One region of the Streptomyces sp. CNQ329 genome, then DNA from elsewhere that is predicted to be linked to it. Evidence: riboswitches for the same ligand, from Rfam matches in the RefSeq annotation. Region 1 holds a riboswitch; the other holds the start of a gene.
What was found. A riboswitch is a leader RNA that binds a small molecule or an ion and turns the genes downstream of it on or off. The one in region 1 is predicted to bind glycine.

Region 1 (3,577 bases):
GAGAAGCGCGCCGTCGGTCCTGCACCTGGACATGGACGCGTTCTACGCCGCCGTCGAGCAGGCCGCCAAGCCGAGCCTGAAGGGCAAGGCCGTGATCGTCGGCGGCCTCGGGCCCCGCGGCGTGGTCGCCACCGCGTCGTACGAGGCACGGGTCTTCGGAGTGCACTCCGCGATGGCCATGGGCATGGCCCGCCGGCTCTGCCCGAACGCCGCGTTCCTCATCCCCCGCTTCCGGCTCTACCAGCAGGTCAGCGGCCAGGTCATGGCGCTGCTCGGGGAGCTGTCGCCGCTGGTGGAGCCGCTGAGCCTGGACGAGGCGTTCGTCGATCTCGAAGCCGGCGGCGTCCCCGCCGAGGAGGAGGCCCTGCGGGGCGTGGCGCGACGCCTGCGCGCCGGCATCCGGGCCGCCACGGGCCTGACCGGGTCCGTCGGGCTCGCCGCCTCCAAGATGCTGGCCAAGGTCGCCTCCGAGCTGGCCAAGCCGGACGGCCTCGTCGTGGTCCCGCCGGGCGGGGAGCGGGCGCTGCTGGGGCCGATGAGCGTGCGCACGCTGCCGGGCGTCGGCCCGGCCACGGCGGACGTGCTGCGCCGGGCCGGCATCACCACGGTCGGAGAGGTCACGGACGCGGGGGAGGACGAGATGGTGCGGCTGCTGGGCAAGGCGCACGGCACCGGGATCCACGTGATGGCGCTGGGGCTGGACGACCGGCCGGTGGTCGCGGACCGGGACGCCAAGTCCGTCTCGGTCGAGGACACCTTCGACGTCGACCTCACCGACCGTATCCGCATCCGTACGGAGGTGGAGCGGCTGGCGCGGCGGTGCGTGACGCGGCTGCGCGGCGCGGGGCGTTCCGGGCGCACGGTGGTCCTCAAGGTCCGGCGGTACGACTTCTCCACCCTCACCCGCTCCGAGACCCTGCGCGGGCCCACCGACGACCCGGCCGTGATCACCGAGGCGGCGCTGCGGCTGCTGGACAGCGTGGAGACGACCGCGGGCGTGCGGCTGCTGGGTGTCGGCGTGAGCGGCCTCGCGGACTTCACGCAGGAGGACCTGTTCGCGCAGGCAGGCCAGGCGCCGGACGTGCAGCACGGGCCGGTGGACCCCGACGGCCCGGTGGCGCCGCCGCCGCCCGAAACGGCCTCGCCGCCCGCCCCGGCCGAGCCGGGACCGGCAGCCGCGCGCTGGCTTCCGGGGCTGGACGTACGGCACGCCGAGTTCGGCCCCGGCTGGGTGCAGGGCAGCGGCGTCGGCAGGGTCACGGTGCGGTTCGAGGTGCCGGGCTCGGTGCCCGGGCGGGTGCGTACGTTCGCCGCGGACGACCCGGCGCTGGAGCCCGCCGACCCGCTGCCGCTGGTGCCCGGCGGCTGATCAGCCGTCGGAGCCGGCGACCTCGCCGAAGTCCCGGTCCGGCGGCGTGGGCGCCTGCCGGTGGGGTGTCTTGGCGACCTCCGGCGGCAGCGCCATGCCGTAGTGGTGGTAGAGCTGCAGCTCCTGGGCGGGAGAGAGGTGGCGGCCGACGCCGAAGTCCGGCGCGTCCTTGATCAGCGCCCGGTCGAAGGGCACGCGCAGCCCTTCGTCGGCCAGCTCGCTCGGGCCCAGCGGCACGAACGCGTCCCGGTGGAACAGGCCCGTGCGCAGCGCGGCCCACTGGGGGGCGCCGGTGGCGTCGTCGAGGTACACCTCGTCGACGGTCCCCAGCTTGTCGCCGTTGCTGTCGTACGCGCGCACTCCGATCAGGCTCCGGGGGTCGATGTCGGTCTGCACGGTGCCTCCCACGTCTCGTCACAGTCCGCTGTCTCCACGTAACGGCACAACGCGCCCGGCGGCCACTCGGCGGAGCCGCCCGGGCGCACCGCGGTGCCGCGCCTGCGCCGGGATGCGCGGAGGCGTGCGCTGGTACGCTGAGCGTGGCTGCAGACCCCGTGCGGGAGAGTCCTCCGTCCGCCAGCCGGAGGCGCCGAAGGAGCAACTCCTCCCCGGAATCTCTCAGGCCCCCGTACCGCACGGACGAGGTCACTCTGGAAAGCAGGGGCGGACCGCGGCGCGGTCCCTCCTCACCGACGGTGCAAGCCGGGCCGCGCCCCGTCAGGGCGTGACCGGTGAAGCTCTCAGGTCCGGATGACAGAGGGGGAGGCCGTACGGGTGCCCGCCCAGGGGCATCCGCGAAGGTCCGTGCGACCAGGAGGCCCCTTGTCCGAGACGAACGCCCACCGCATCCCGCTTTCCGATCTGGAGCGCGGCACCCCCTTCGAGCAGCGCCACATCGGCCCGGACGCCGGGGACCGGGCCAAGATGCTCGCCCAGGTCGGCTACGGCTCGCTGGACGAGCTGACCGAGGCCGCCGTACCCGGCTCGATCAAGGGCACCGGCGCCTTCACGCTGCCCGCGGCCCGCTCCGAGGCCGAGGTGCTGGCCGAGCTGCGCGGCCTGGCGGCGCGCAACGACGTGCTGACCTCCATGATCGGCCTCGGCTACCACGGCACCCACACGCCGCCGGTCATCCTGCGCAACGTCATGGAGAACCCGGCCTGGTACACGGCGTACACCCCGTACCAGCCGGAGATATCCCAGGGCCGGCTGGAGGCGCTGCTCAACTTCCAGACCGTCGTCTCCGACCTCACCGGACTGCCCACCGCCGGCGCTTCGCTGCTCGACGAGGGCACGGCCGCCGCCGAGGCGATGGCGCTGTCCCGCCGTGTCGGCAAGGTCAAGGACGGCGTCTTCCTGGTGGACGCCGACACCCTGCCGCAGACCGTCGCGGTGCTGCGCACCCGCGCCGAGCCGGCCGGCGTCGAGATCGTCGTCGCCGACCTCGCCGACGGCATCCCGGCCGGGACAGCGGAGCGCGGCGTCTTCGGCGTGCTCCTGCAGTACCCGGGCGCCTCCGGTGCCGTACGCGACCTCGCACCCGTGATCGAGCGGGCGCACGAACTGGGTGCCGTCGTCACCGTCGCCGCCGACCTCCTTGCGCTGACCCTGCTGACCTCGCCCGGCGCGCTCGGCGCCGACATCGCGGTCGGCTCCAGCCAGCGCTTCGGGGTCCCGATGGGCTTCGGCGGACCGCACGCCGGCTACATGTCGGTACGCGAGAAGTTCGCGCGCAGCCTGCCCGGGCGGCTCGTCGGCGTGTCCAGGGACGCGGACGGCGCGCAGGCGTACCGGCTGGCCCTCCAGACGCGCGAGCAGCACATCCGCCGCGAGAAGGCCACCAGCAACATCTGTACCGCGCAGGTACTGCTGGCGGTGATGGCCTCGATGTACGCCGTCTACCACGGTCCCGAGGGGCTGGCGGCCATCGCCCGGCGCACCCACCGTTACGCCGCGGTGCTCGCCGCGGGCCTCAGGGCCGGCGGCGCGGACGTGGTGCACGACGCGTTCTTCGACACCGTCACCGTCCGGGTCCCCGGCCGGGCCGCCGAGGTCACCGCCCGCGCCCGCAACGCGGGCGTCAACCTCCGCCTCACCGATGCCGACCACGTGGGCGTCTCCTGCGACGAGACCACCGTCCGCGACCATCTGGCCGTCGTCTGGGACGCCTTCGGCGTCCCCCGGCCGGACGTCGGGGATCTGGATGCC
Region 2 (3,577 bases), on a different contig from region 1:
GGCCATGTCCACCAGGCCGGTCTCGGCGTCGACGTGGTAGGCCGCCACGTCGTAGAGCTTGCCGGAGAAGTTGATCCTCATGCCGTGGGTCAGGTGCCCGCCGTGGGCCAGATCCAGGCCCAGGATCGTGTCGCCGGGTTCCAGTACGGCGACCATCGCCGCCGCGTTCGCCGACGCGCCCGAGTGCGGCTGCACGTTCGCGGCTTCGGCGCCGAAGAGCGCCTTGACGCGCTCACGGGCCAGCTCCTCGGCGATGTCGACGTACTCGCAGCCGCCGTAGTACCGGCGGCCGGGGTAGCCCTCGGCGTACTTGTTGGTGAGGACCGAGCCCTGCGCCTCCAGCACGGCGACCGGGGCGAAGTTCTCCGAGGCGATCATCTCGAGGGTGGACTGCTGGCGCTTGAGCTCGGCGTCCACGGCGGCGGCGACCTCGGGGTCGACCTCGTGGAGCGAGCCGTTCAGAAGGGACATGGGACCTTCCGTGGAAGTGAGGGACGCGGGCGGGCGGGGCTGCGGCGGCGGAGCGTCACTCCGCGGTGAACGCGGTGTACTCCTCGGCGGACATCAGCTCGTCGGACTCGGCCGCGACACGCACCCTGAACAGCCAGCCGTCCTCGAACGGACCGGAGTTCACCAGCGCCGGGTCGTCCACGACGTCCTGGTTGGTCGCGGTGACCTCCCCGGTCACCGGGGCGTAGAGGTCGGAGACGGACTTCGTCGACTCCAGCTCACCGCAGGACTGGCCCGCGGTGACCGTGTCGCCGACCCCCGGAAGCTGGACGAAGACGACGTCGCCGAGCGCGTTCGCGGCGTGGGCGGTGATCCCGACGGTGGCGACGCCGTCGTCGGTCGCGACCCACTCGTGTTCTTTGCTGTAGCGCAGGTGCTCAGGGTTGCTCATGAGGCGATTCTCCAGGATCCGGACGGGGGTGACATATCAGGGCGCCGGCGGCACGGTCGAATGCCGCCACACAGCGGTCAGGGGCGCTTGTAGAACGGCAGGGTGACGACCTCGTACGGCTCGTGGCTGCCGCGGATGTCGACGGCCACCCCGGTGACCTTTGAGGGCCCCGGCTCGGCGTGCGCGGCGTCCACGTACGCCATGGCGATCGGCCTGCCCAGCGTGGGTGAGGGGGCACCGGAGGTGACCTCGCCGATCCGCCGCCCGCCGGCCACCACCGCGTAGCCCGCGCGCGGCACCCGCCTGCCCTCGGCGACCAGGCCGACCAGCACCCGCGGCGGCTCGGCCGCCGCACGCCCCGCGGCCTGCTCCAGCGCCTCGCGGCCGACGAAGTCGCCGGGCTTGTCGAGCTTGACGACCCGGCCGAGACCGGCGTCGAACGGCGTGAGCGCGGTGCTCAGCTCGTGCCCGTACAGCGGCATACCGGCCTCCAGGCGCAGGGTGTCGCGGCAGGAGAGCCCGCAGGGTACCAGGCCGTCGTCCGCGCCGGCGGCGGTCAGCGCCTCCCAGACGGCGACCGCGTCCGCGGGGCGGACGAACAGCTCGAAGCCGTCCTCGCCGGTGTAGCCGGTACGCGCGATGAGCGCCTCGGCGCCGGCGACCGTGCCGGGCAGACCCGCGTAGTACTTCAGGCCGGCCAGATCCGCGTCGGTGACCCGGCCGAGGATCGCCGGCGAGGCGGGGCCCTGCACGGCGATCAGGGCGTACGCGTCCCTGTCGTCCCGTACCCGCGCGCCCGGGAAGCCGGCGGCCCGCTCGGCGAGGGCGTCCAGCACGACCCGGGCGTTGGCGGCGTTCGCGACGATCATGTACTCCTCGTCGGCGAGCCGGTAGACGATCAGATCGTCGAGGATGCCGCCGTCCTCGCGGCAGATCATCGTGTACCGGGCGCGGCCCGGGCGCACGGCGGAGAGCCGGCCCACCAGGGCGTAGTCCAGCAGGTCGGCGGCCCCGGGGCCGGTGACGGTGATCTCGCCCATGTGGGAGAGGTCGAAGAGGCCGGCGCGGGTGCGTACCGCGAGGTGCTCCTCGCGCTCGCTGCCGTAGCGCAGCGGCATGTCCCAGCCGGCGAAGTCGGTCATGGTGGCGCCGAGGGCGCGGTGCGTGGCGTCGAGCGCGGTACGGCGCGGTGCAGGGCTCTCAGTGGTCATCATCGGGCTCCCGGACAGGGGGTGGTCGTGTCCTCCCCATCTGTCATCGGAACCTGAGAGGTTCGCCACGATCCCGCGGGAGCGTGGCTTGCACCTTGGGTGGGGCGGCACCGGCGCACGGCCGGGCGCTGCCCGCTTTTCAGATCTGCCTCGCCCGTGCGGTGACGGTGCCTGAGAGATTCAAGGGAGGACTTGCTCCTTCGGCGCCCGGTGCGACGAGGCACCGGGACTCTCCCGCGCGGGTTCGAACGGCCGGTATGCAGTTGGCGGCCCCATCATTGCACGCGACCGCCGGTCGCGGGACGGGGCGAAGAACTGGGAGCCCACCTTCCGTTGCGTTCTTGTCCGGCCCCGTCCCTGTTGCGACGCTTGTGGACGGACGGCGGCGGCGGTGCGGGGCGTGGGAGGCGGCGTGACGGTGGAGCAGGCGGCCTCCCGGGAGCGGCTTCGCTATCCGGTGGGGGACATCGTCGTGATCTCCGGGCTGCCGGGCAGCGGCAAGAGCACGCTCATGCGGCGGACGCGGCCGGCGGCCGAGGTGGTGCTGATCGACTCGCAGTACGTACGCGAGCGCTGGGCGCGCAGGCTGGGCGCCAGGCTGCCGTACCCCGTGTACCGGCCGCTCGTGCGCATCGACCACTATCTGCGGCTGCGCCTGGCGGTCCGCTCCGGCGGCAGCCTCGTCGTGCACGACTGCGGCACGCTGCCGTGGGTGCGGTGGTGGCTGACCAGACAGGCCAGGCGGTACGGGCGCGGGGTGCACGTCCTCGTGCTGGACGTGCCGGCCGACGTGGCGCGCAGACGGCAGGAACAGCGCGGGCGCACGGTGTCGCGCTACGCCTTCGCCCGGCATCTGTGGGCGCACCGGAGGCTGCTGGAGTGGGCGCACTGCGGGGGGACGGCGGTGGGCGACTCCGTGCTGGTGCTGGACGGCCGGGAGGCGGGGGCGCCGCGCTCGATCAGCTTCGGCTGAATCCGCGCGCCGTTTCGCGCCCGCCGCTGCGCGCAGGTCCCCCGTACGTACCGAAAAAGGGCTCCCCGTCGCGCGGTTCGGCGGGGGAGGGGGCTCCGCCGTGTGCAGGTGCGGTCGTCGCCCGCGGGCGCTCGCAGCCGTTAGGGTGCCGACGTTCATCCCCCGAAAGTTGGTCTGGTGCCGATGAGCTTCGACTACCGCTCCCCGCAGCCCCCCGCCACGGGCGGCTTCCCCGGCAACGAGCTGGAGGAGGTGCTCGCCGCCTCCCTCGGCAACCCGCAGGCCGCCCCGCGGCTGCTGGAGGTGCTGGGCCGCAGCAGCCTGTGGGTGCCGCTGCCCGAGGGCGGCGGCCCCGACAGCGGTTCCCTCGGTGTGCCGACGACCGAGATCGGCGGCGCGCCGTACGTGCCGGTCTTCTCCTCGCAGGAGGAGTTCCTGCGGGTCACCGGCACCCACATGTCGTTCACCGTCGCACCGGCCCGCGAGTTCGCC

Region 2: it holds a riboswitch for glycine, as region 1 does, so the genes downstream of both, gcvT (glycine cleavage system aminomethyltransferase GcvT) here and gcvP (aminomethyl-transferring glycine dehydrogenase) in region 1, are expected to answer to the same signal.

Annotation. Positions count from the first base shown of each region.
Region 1 covers NZ_AXVU01000001.1:463,621-467,197, forward strand. Annotated here, with positions in the region: gene I003_RS0102015 (DNA polymerase IV) at 1-1,369, shown strand, start outside; gene I003_RS0102020 (PRC-barrel domain-containing protein) at 1,370-1,777, opposite strand; glycine riboswitch at 1,917-2,013, shown strand; gene gcvP (aminomethyl-transferring glycine dehydrogenase) at 2,192-3,577, shown strand, end outside.
Region 2 covers NZ_AXVU01000017.1:77,700-81,276, reverse strand. Annotated here, with positions in the region: gene I003_RS0113780 (serine hydroxymethyltransferase) at 1-471, opposite strand, end outside; gene gcvH (glycine cleavage system protein GcvH) at 527-901, opposite strand; gene gcvT (glycine cleavage system aminomethyltransferase GcvT) at 979-2,112, opposite strand; glycine riboswitch at 2,143-2,261, opposite strand; glycine riboswitch at 2,262-2,359, opposite strand; gene I003_RS0113765 (AAA family ATPase) at 2,525-3,085, shown strand; gene I003_RS0113760 (enhanced serine sensitivity protein SseB) at 3,269-3,577, shown strand, end outside.